One region of the Stenotrophomonas sp. GZD-301 genome, then DNA from elsewhere that is predicted to be linked to it. Evidence: riboswitches for the same ligand, from Rfam matches in the RefSeq annotation. Region 1 holds a riboswitch; the other holds the start of a gene.

Evidence for each region. A riboswitch is a leader RNA that binds a small molecule or an ion and turns the genes downstream of it on or off. The one in region 1 is predicted to bind glycine.
Region 2: linked by a shared signal. The riboswitch ahead of gcvP (aminomethyl-transferring glycine dehydrogenase) and the one ahead of ACO6VK_RS19425 (trimeric intracellular cation channel family protein) in region 1 are both predicted to bind glycine.

Annotation. Positions count from the first base shown of each region.
Region 1 is NZ_JBMOWY010000081.1:6,740-11,250, reverse strand. Features, by position in the region: gene ACO6VK_RS19435 (MdtB/MuxB family multidrug efflux RND transporter permease subunit) at 1-1,142, opposite strand, end outside; gene ACO6VK_RS19430 (MdtA/MuxA family multidrug efflux RND transporter periplasmic adaptor subunit) at 1,139-2,305, opposite strand; gene ACO6VK_RS19425 (trimeric intracellular cation channel family protein) at 2,510-3,127, opposite strand; glycine riboswitch at 3,216-3,306, opposite strand; glycine riboswitch at 3,327-3,409, opposite strand; gene ACO6VK_RS19420 (GIY-YIG nuclease family protein) at 3,454-3,717, shown strand; gene ACO6VK_RS19415 (ribonuclease E inhibitor RraB) at 3,785-4,132, shown strand; gene ACO6VK_RS19410 (DUF2004 domain-containing protein) at 4,162-4,485, shown strand.
Region 2 is NZ_JBMOWY010000013.1:68,160-72,670, forward strand. Features, by position in the region: gene gcvP (aminomethyl-transferring glycine dehydrogenase) at 1-2,173, opposite strand, end outside; glycine riboswitch at 2,257-2,358, opposite strand; gene ACO6VK_RS03760 (multidrug effflux MFS transporter) at 2,652-3,875, shown strand; gene ACO6VK_RS03765 (siderophore-interacting protein) at 4,040-4,511, shown strand, end outside.

The DNA.
Region 1 (4,511 bases):
CCGGCCAGCAGCATCACCCCGAACGTGCCCACCAGCGACAGCGGCACCGCGATGGACGGGATGATCGTGGCCGGGATGTTGCGCAGGAACACGAAGGTGACCATCACCACCAGCGCGATGGCGATCAGCAGCTCGTGCTGCACGCCGCGGATCGAGGCGCGGATCGATTCGGTGCGGTCGCTCAGCACCGTCACATCCACGCCTTTGGGCAGCGACGCCTGCAGCTGCGGCAGCAACGTGCGCACCTGGTCGACCACGGCGATCACGTTGGCGCCGGGCTGGCGCTGGATGTTGACCAGCACCGCCGGGGTGGTGCCCGACCAGGCGGCGAGCTGGCGGTTCTCGGCGCCGTCCTCGATGGTCGCCACATCGCCCAGACGCAGCGGCGCGCCGTCCTTGTAGGCCAGGATCAGCGCGCGGTACTCGGCCACCGAGCGCATCTGGTCGTTGGCATCGAGCATGATCGCGCGGGTCGGGCCATCGAAGCTGCCCTTGGGCAGGTTCACGTTGGCCGCGCCGATCGCCTGGCGGATGTGCGCCATGCTCAGGCCGTTGGCGGCCAGTGCCGACGGATTGGCCTGGATGCGCACCGCCGGCCGCTGGCCACCGGCGAGGCTGACCAGGCCCACTCCGGGCAGCTGCGACAGCCGCTGCGCCATGCGCGTATCGACCAGGTCGTGCACCTGCGGCAGCGACAGTCCCTGCGAGGTCACCGCCAGGGTCAGGATCGGGGTGTCGGCCGGGTTGACCTTGCGGTACACCGGCGGCACCGGCAGGTCATCGGGCAGGAAGCTGTCGGCGGCATTGATGGCCGCCTGCACTTCCTGCTCGGCCACGCCCAGCACCACCTCCAGCGAGAACTGCAGGGTGATCACCGAGGCGCCACCGGAGCTGGTGGACGACATCTGCTTCAGGCCGGGAATCTGCCCGAGCTGGCGTTCCAGCGGGGCGGTGACCGCGCTGGTGGTCACCCCCGGACTTGCGCCCGGGTACAGCGTGGTCACCTGGATGATCGGGTAATCCACCTGCGGCAGGGCGGCCACCGGCAGCAGCCGGTAGGCCATGATGCCGGACAGCAGCAGCGCCACCATCAGCAGCGTGGTGGCTACCGGGCGCTCGATGAAGGGACGCGACAGGTTCATGCGCCGGCCCGTGCCGGATCCTGTGCGACCACCTCCACCTTGGCGCCTTCGCGCAATCCGTCGATGCCTTCCACCACCACCCGTTCGCCGGCCTTGAGCCCTTCGCGTACCGAGACGCGCTCGCCGTCGGCCGGGCCGAGCACCACGTTGCGCAGGTGCGAGGTGTCATCGGCGGCGATCACATACACATAGGTGCCCTTGCTGCCGAACTGCACGGCGGCATTGGGGATCACCACCGCGTCGCTGCTGCTGACCTGCAGGCGGATGTTGACGAACTGGTTGGGGAACAGGGTTTCATCGGCGTTGGCGAACTGCGCGCGCAGCTTCAGCGTGCCGGTGGCGGTGTCGATGCGGTTGTCCAGGCTGGACAGCACGCCGTCGCCGAGCGCATGGCGCTCTTCGCGGTCCCACGCTTCCACGGTGAGCTGCGGGGTGGCGCGCACGGCGGCGACCACTGCCGGCAGGTCCGGCTCGGGCACCGTGAACAGCACGCTGATCGGCATGGTCTGGGTGATGGTGGCCAGCGGCTCGGTATCGCCGCTGCGCACCAGGTTGCCCACGTCCACGTTGCGCAGCCCCATGCGCCCGGCGACCGGCGCGGTGATGCGGGTGTACTGCAGCTGCAGGCGCGCCTCGTCCACCGCGGCCTGGTCGGTCTGGCGCCGGCCCTGCAGCTGGCGGACCTTGCTCTGCTGGTCGCTCAGCTCCTGCGCGGAGACGAAGTGCTTGCTCTGCAGTTCGACGTAGCGCTTGAGCTGGGTCTGGGCGTTGTCCAACTCGGCCAGGTTCTGCTGCTGGGTGCCCAGCGCACGCGCCAACTGCACCTGGTAGGGGCGCGGGTCGATCTCGGCGATCAGGTCGCCGGCCTTGACGTGCTGGCCCTCGCGGAACGCCAGCCGCAGCAGTTCACCATCGACGCGGCTGCGCAGGCTCACGGTGTGCAGCGGGGTTACCGTGCCAAGCGCCTTCAGCCGCACCACCAGGTCCTCGCGCACCACCGTGGCCACGCGCACCGGGGTGGCCGCGGCGGCGGGGGCGGCCTTGTCCGCCGGTGCCGGCGCGAACACACGCCAGGCGATCGCGCCGGCGGCCAGCACGGCCAGCAGCAACAGCGGTTTGAACAGACGGCGGGTACGTGACGACGGGGGCAGCGGGGCAGACATGGGGCATCCTGCGCGCCCACCAGCGGTTGGCGCGTCCATGAGGTACCGGCCCGTGGGGGCAGGCGAGACGAAGTGGGGATGTCTGGCGGGGCCGCGGATCGAATGCCGCAGCGTGGCTGGATGCCGTCCGCGAAGACGGGGCCGCTATGGTAACGCGCGATGCAGCTGCGCTCACATGACCTTGGTCATGTGTGCATCAACGGCTCAATGCACCTCGTCGCGGTACACGAACTTGGGCATTTCCCATTTGAAGTGGATCGCCAGCAGGCGGAACAGGAAACCGCCGCCCAGGCACCACAGCGTGGCCGCGTTGAGCGACATGCCCAGCTCCATCAGCACCAGCCAGGCCGCGCCGGTGAGCAGGGTGATCACCGCATACAGTTCCTTCTGGAAGATCAGCGGCACCTCGTTGCACAGCACGTCACGCAGCACGCCACCGAACGCACCGGTCAGCATGCCGGCGATCAGCACGATCGGTGCGGTATGCCCGCCCTCGCGCGCCACCGCACAGCCGATCAGGGTGAACGCAATCAGGCCCAGCCCGTCCAGCACCAGGAAGGTGCGGCGGAAGTGGTGCATCCAGCGCGCCACCCAGGTGGCGATCAGCGCCGCGCAGATGGTGAAGCCCAGGTACTCCGGGTGCTTCACCCAGCCCAGCGGGTAGTGGCCCAGCACGATGTCGCGAAGCGAGCCGCCACCGAGCGCGGTGACGCAGGCGATGATGACCACGCCGAACAGGTCCATGCGCCGCCGTCCCGCAGACAGTGCGCCGGTCATGGCTTCGGCGGAGATGGCGATGAGGTAGATCAGGGAGAGCAGCATGGGGGGCTCCGGACACGACAGGCGGGGACGGCACCACGCACGCCGCACGCCAGCGCGGTGCACTGTCGTGAGGGTGGGATACCGTTGCCGCTCCCGCTGTCCTTTTGCCTGAGAGTTCGGTGGCCAGGCCACGTGCCCCTTCGGCGGGTCATTGAAGACCTCTCTCCAGATCGGCGTGTCGGATGCATGGTTGGTGGCGTATCGAGCCACCGGCCTGAGCGATTATGGGAGCCTGCGCCTTCGGCGGGCGCCAGCGCGGCGCCTCTCTCCTGCATCCGGGGCGGATTCTAGCAGCCAGCGGCGCCGGTCCGGGGGATAATCCCGGTATGTCCGCTGAACCGCCCGCCTGCTGGTACCTGTACCTGCTCGAATGCCGCAACGGCAGCTTCTACGCGGGCATCAGCACCGACGTGGCGGCCCGCTTCCAGGCCCACCTGGCCGGCAAGGGCGCCCGCTACACGCGCGCCAATCCGCCGGTGAAGGTGCTCGCCATGCGCGCCTACCCCGACCGCGCGGCGGCATCGAAGGCCGAATGGGCGCTCAAGCGCCAGCCGCGCGCACGCAAGCTGGCGTGGCTGCAGTCGCCCTGAGCAGACCCACTGGTCGGCCACGCGATCCTGGCCGACAATCCCTGCAGACCACCCACCCTGGATTGCCATGACCCGCGATGTTGCGCTGTACCCGGAAGACGAAAACGGCGATGTGCTGTGGAACATGCTGCAGGACGGCGATGACCTGACCATTCCCCGCGAAGTGGACTTCGCGCTGATCTTCCCGACCGAAGACGTCGCCATCGCGTTTGCGGTGCACCTGCTGCGCAACGAGCAGAAGGTGTCGTTCTCCGCCCATGAAGAAGACGAGGACTTCCCGTGGCAGGTGGTGGTGCATCCGCTGATGATCCCGACCTACCAGAACATCGCCGGCTTCGAAGGCCTGCTGGTCAGCGAGGCGGTGTCCTACAGCGGCAAGGTCGACGGCTGGGGCTGCATGTCGCAGGCCAGCTGACCGCACGCCATCATCAGCAAGGAACGCACATGAGCGACATCGCAACGCAGCGGCAGGCGCACGCCCTGGCCGCGATAAAGCAGGCCATCGGCACCGAGGCCGCGGAGGACGGGGTCGACCTGTTCGTCAGCCATCATCGCGAGGAACTGCCGGCCAGCTACTGGCGGCAGTACCTGGGCCAGACCGAACCGGATACCGCCGGCATCATCGGCCTGCTCCAGTTCGCCTCGGCATGGGGTGAGGATGAAAGGGAGTACATCGACTTCACCCTGCCGGGCGACGTCACCCAGTACGTGCTGTCGGTCCATTTCGACGACGCGGGCGCGATCGACAGCATTTCGATGGAAAGTTGACGAGGACCGCCCTGGAACATCCGACA
Region 2 (4,511 bases), on a different contig from region 1:
ACTTGACCGCGCACGGGCCCACGCCCGGGCCGCCGCCGCCGTGCGGAATGCAGAAGGTCTTGTGCAGGTTCAGGTGCGACACGTCCGAGCCCCACTTGCCCGGCTTGGCCACGCCGACCAGGGCGTTCATGTTGGCACCGTCGGTGTACACCTGGCCGCCGTGCTTGTGGATGATCTCGCAGATCTCGACGACCTCCTCCTCGAACACGCCGTGCGTGGACGGGTAGGTGATCATCAGCGCGGCCAGGCGGTCGCTGTACTTCTCCGCGTTGACGCGGATGTCCTCGAGGTCGACGTTGCCGTTGGCATCGGTCTTGGTCACCACGACCTTCATGCCGCACATCTGCGCCGAGGCCGGGTTGGTGCCGTGCGCCGAATCGGGGATCAGGCACACGTCGCGGTGGTCATCGCCGCGCGAGCGGTGATAGGCGCGGATCGCCAGCAGGCCGGCGTACTCGCCCTGCGCGCCGGAGTTCGGCTGCAGGCTGACCGCGTCGTAGCCGGTGCACTCCACCAGCATCGCTTCCAGGCCGTCGATCAGTTCCTTGTAGCCGGTGGCCTGGTCGGCCGGGGCCAGCGGATGGATGTTGGCGAACTCCGGCCAGGTCACCGGGATCATCTCGGCGGTGGCGTTGAGCTTCATGGTGCAGCTGCCCAGCGGGATCATGGTGCGATCCATCGCCAGGTCCTTGTCGGCCAGCGAACGCAGGTAGCGGAGCAGTTCGTGCTCGCTGTGGTGGGTGTTGAACACCGGGTGGGTCAGGAAGGCGCTGGTGCGCACCAGGCCGGCGGGCAGCGCGTCGGCGGTGGCGGCGTCGAGCGCGTCCACGTCGACGTTCGCACCGAACAGCTGGCCGAGCGCGACGATGTCGGCACGGGTGGCGGTTTCATCCAGGCTGATGCCGACCGCTTCGCTGTCGATCGCGCGCAGGTTGATGCGTGCGGCCGCAGCCTTGGCATGGATTGCCTTGGCGTCGATGTCCTTGATGTGCAGCGTATCGAAGAAGTGCTCGCCGACGTTGACGCCGGCGCCGCGCAGCGCGGCGGCCAGGATGCTGGCCAGGCGATGCGTGCGGCGGGCGATGCGGGTCAGGCCGTCCGGGCCGTGGTACACCGCATACATCGAGGCCATCACCGCCAGCAGCACCTGCGCGGTACAGATGTTGGAGGTGGCCTTCTCGCGGCGGATGTGCTGCTCGCGGGTCTGCAGGGTCAGGCGGTAGGCGGCATTGCCCTGCGCGTCGACCGAGACACCGATCAGGCGGCCCGGCATCGAGCGCTTGTAGGCATCGCGGCAGGCCATGAAGGCGGCATGCGGGCCACCGAAACCGAACGGCACGCCAAAGCGCTGCGAGTTGCCGACCACGATGTCCGCGCCCCATTCGCCGGGGGCGGCGATCAGGGTCAGGGCGAGCAGGTCGGTGGCCACGGCCACCAGGCCGCCACGGGCGTGCACGGCATCGGCCAGCGCCTTGTAGTCGCCGATATGGCCGAAGGTGTCCGGGTACTGCAGCAGCACGCCGTAGGCTTCCGCTTCCAGCGCCTCGGCCGGGGTGCCCACACGCAGCACGATGCCCAGCGGTTCGGCGCGCGTGCGCAACAGTTCCAGCGTCTGCGGGTGCACGGCGTCGTGCACGAAGAAGGTGTCGGACTTCGACTTGGCCGAGCGCTTGGCCAGCGTCATCGCTTCGGCGGCCGCAGTGGCCTCATCGAGCAGCGAGGCGTTGGCGATTTCCATGCCGGTCAGGTCGGCGCACAGGGTCTGGAAGTTGATCAGCGCTTCCATGCGGCCCTGCGAGATCTCGGCCTGGTACGGGGTGTAGGCGGTGTACCACGCCGGGTTTTCCAGCACGTTGCGCAGGATCACGTTCGGGGTGAGCGTGCCGTAGTAGCCCTGGCCGATGAAGGTGCGGAACACCTGGTTCTTGTCGGCGATGGCGCGGATCTTGGCCAGTGCCTGCACCTCGGTCAGCGACTCGGGCAGGGCCAGCGGTGCCGGCGACTTGATCCCGGCCGGGACGATCGCATCGGTCAGCGCGTCCAGCGAGGCGTGGCCGACCACGTCGAGCATCTGCGCGATCTCGGCGTCGTTCGGGCCGATGTGGCGTTCGACGAACGCGTGGCTGTGTTCAAGCTCGCGCAGGGAAGGGGTGTTGTTGGACATGGCTGGCATCTCGGAGAGTGGGCACGCACGTTCGGAAGGCGGCCGGGCCGTGGCGCGAACAAGCGCGATCCACCGGACCCTGCGGTCTTCCTGGGTGCCCCTCTGTCCTTTTGCCTGAGAGTTTAAAAGCGCGCATCTGCGTGCTTCGTGCCCCTTCGGCGCCGGCACTCGCCGGTCTCTCCAGAGTTTTGGTACGGGTGGTATCGGGCCTGAGCGATTACGGGCGTTGCGCCTTCGGCAGCGGCTGGTTCAAAACACCTGTCCGCTTCTCCCACCATGTAGCCCGGCAATTATAGCCCAGCGGCCTGATCCGCTGCGTCCCTACGCCACATGAATACGGGGTGGTATGGGCGCCCGAACGGGGCCGTGGCGATGGTGCCCGGCCGCACAAAGGCCTATCATCATGGGATCCTCGTATTCATCTGGCGCCGCCCGTTCCGGGCTGGCGCCCGCCGTGCGTTCGCGCATGGCCCAGACGGAAGACCGCATGACGCCCGCCTCGCCCTCGACCCGCCGCCTGGCCCTGCTGCTCGCAGGCCTGGCGATGTTCGGTCCGTTCTCGATCGACACCATTTTCCCGGCCTTCCTGCTGCTCGGCGAACGCATGCAGGTGGACCAGGTCGCGGTGCAGCAGACCATCAGCGTGTACCTGCTGTTCTATGGCCTGATGAGCCTGGCCCACGGCCCGCTGTCGGATGCGTTCGGCCGCAAGCGGGTCATCATCGGCGGGCTGGTGCTGTTCATCGGTGCTTCGGTGGGCTGTGCGCTGTCGCGCGACATGCCCACGCTGCTGGTGTTCCGCGCGCTGCAGGGTGTGACCGCCGGCGTCGGCGTGATCGTGGGCCGCGCGGTGATCCGCGACCTTTACCACGGTGCCGACGCGCAGCGCCTGATGAGCCAGGTGTCGATGATCTTCGGCGTGGCTCCGGCGATCGCGCCGATCATCGGCGGCTGGATTCTGCTCGGCGGCGGCGACTGGCCGCTGATCTTCTGGTTCCTGGTGGTGTTCGCGGTGGTGCTGCTGCTGGCCACCGGCAAGTGGCTGCCGGAAACCCATCCGGTGCAGGCGCGTACGCCGCTGTCGATGCGCGCGCTGCTGCGCAGCTACGCGCGCATGGGCTCGCACCCGCGGCTGCTGCGGCTGGCGGCGGCAGGTGCGTTCAATTTCTCCGGCATCTTCCTGTACATCGCCTCGGCGCCGGTGTTTGTGATGCAGCACCTGAAGCTGGGCGAGGGCGGCTTCGCCTGGCTGTTCATTCCCACCATCGGTGGCATGACGATGGGCTCGTTCCTGTCCGGCCGCATGGCCGGCCGGGTCGTCGCGCAGCGGCAGATCGCGATCGGCTTCGGCCTGTGCGCGCTGTCGGCGCTGCTCAACCTGGGCTATGTGCTGTCGGTGCCCCAGATCGCGCTGCCGTGGGCGGTGCTGCCGATCTTCCTCGGCGGCGTCGGCATGGCGCTGATCTTCCCGATCCTGGCGCTGGCGGTGCTGGACATGTATCCGCAGCAGCGCGGCCTGGCCTCGTCGATGCAGATGTTCATCCAGCTGATGATCAACACGGTCGTCGCCGGTGTGGTGTCGCCGATGCTCAGCAGCAACCCGCTGCACCTGGCGCTGGGCTATGCGGGCTTCTTCGCCATCGGTGCGGCGTTCTGGTACTGGGAGCGTCACTGCGAGCGTCGCGGCGAGGCCCTGCTGCCGCCGCAATGACGTCGGCGGCACGTCACGGTTGCGTTGCACGCAATCGTGGCGTTGCCGGCATTGCCAGCACGCGCGCGCCGGGTATCCTGTGCGCTCACCAGCCAGTTCGTGCCTTACGACAGCCATTCCGTTTCCCTGCGGACACCGCGTCCGCCGCTTTCAAGGGTGATTGCATGGCTGCACAGCAGACCTACCGCCTGTTCGACGTCGCGCTCAAGCAGCGCGTGTCGCTGTCTCCTTCGCTGGCCCGGCTGGTCTTCGCCGCGCCCGATGTGGCCCACATGAAGACCGACGGCCCGGATCAGCGCATCAAGGTGTTCTTCCCGTTGCCCGGCCAGGCGGCGCCCGTGGTCCCGCAGGGCGAGGACTGGTACGCACGCTACCGCGCGTTGCCCGACGACCAGCGGGCGCCGATGCGGACCTACACGATCCGGGCGCTGCGCCCGGAGGCGGGCGAGGTCGATGTCGATTTCGTGCTGCATGGCGAGACCGGTCCGGCATCGCGCTGGGCCACCCACGCGCGGATCGGTGACCGGGTCAGCCTGCTCGCTCCGGATGCGCAGGTACAGGCCAGCAGCGAGGGCTACGAATGGAAGCCGCCGGCGAACGTGCGGCGGGTGCTGCTGGTCGCCGACGGCACCGCGC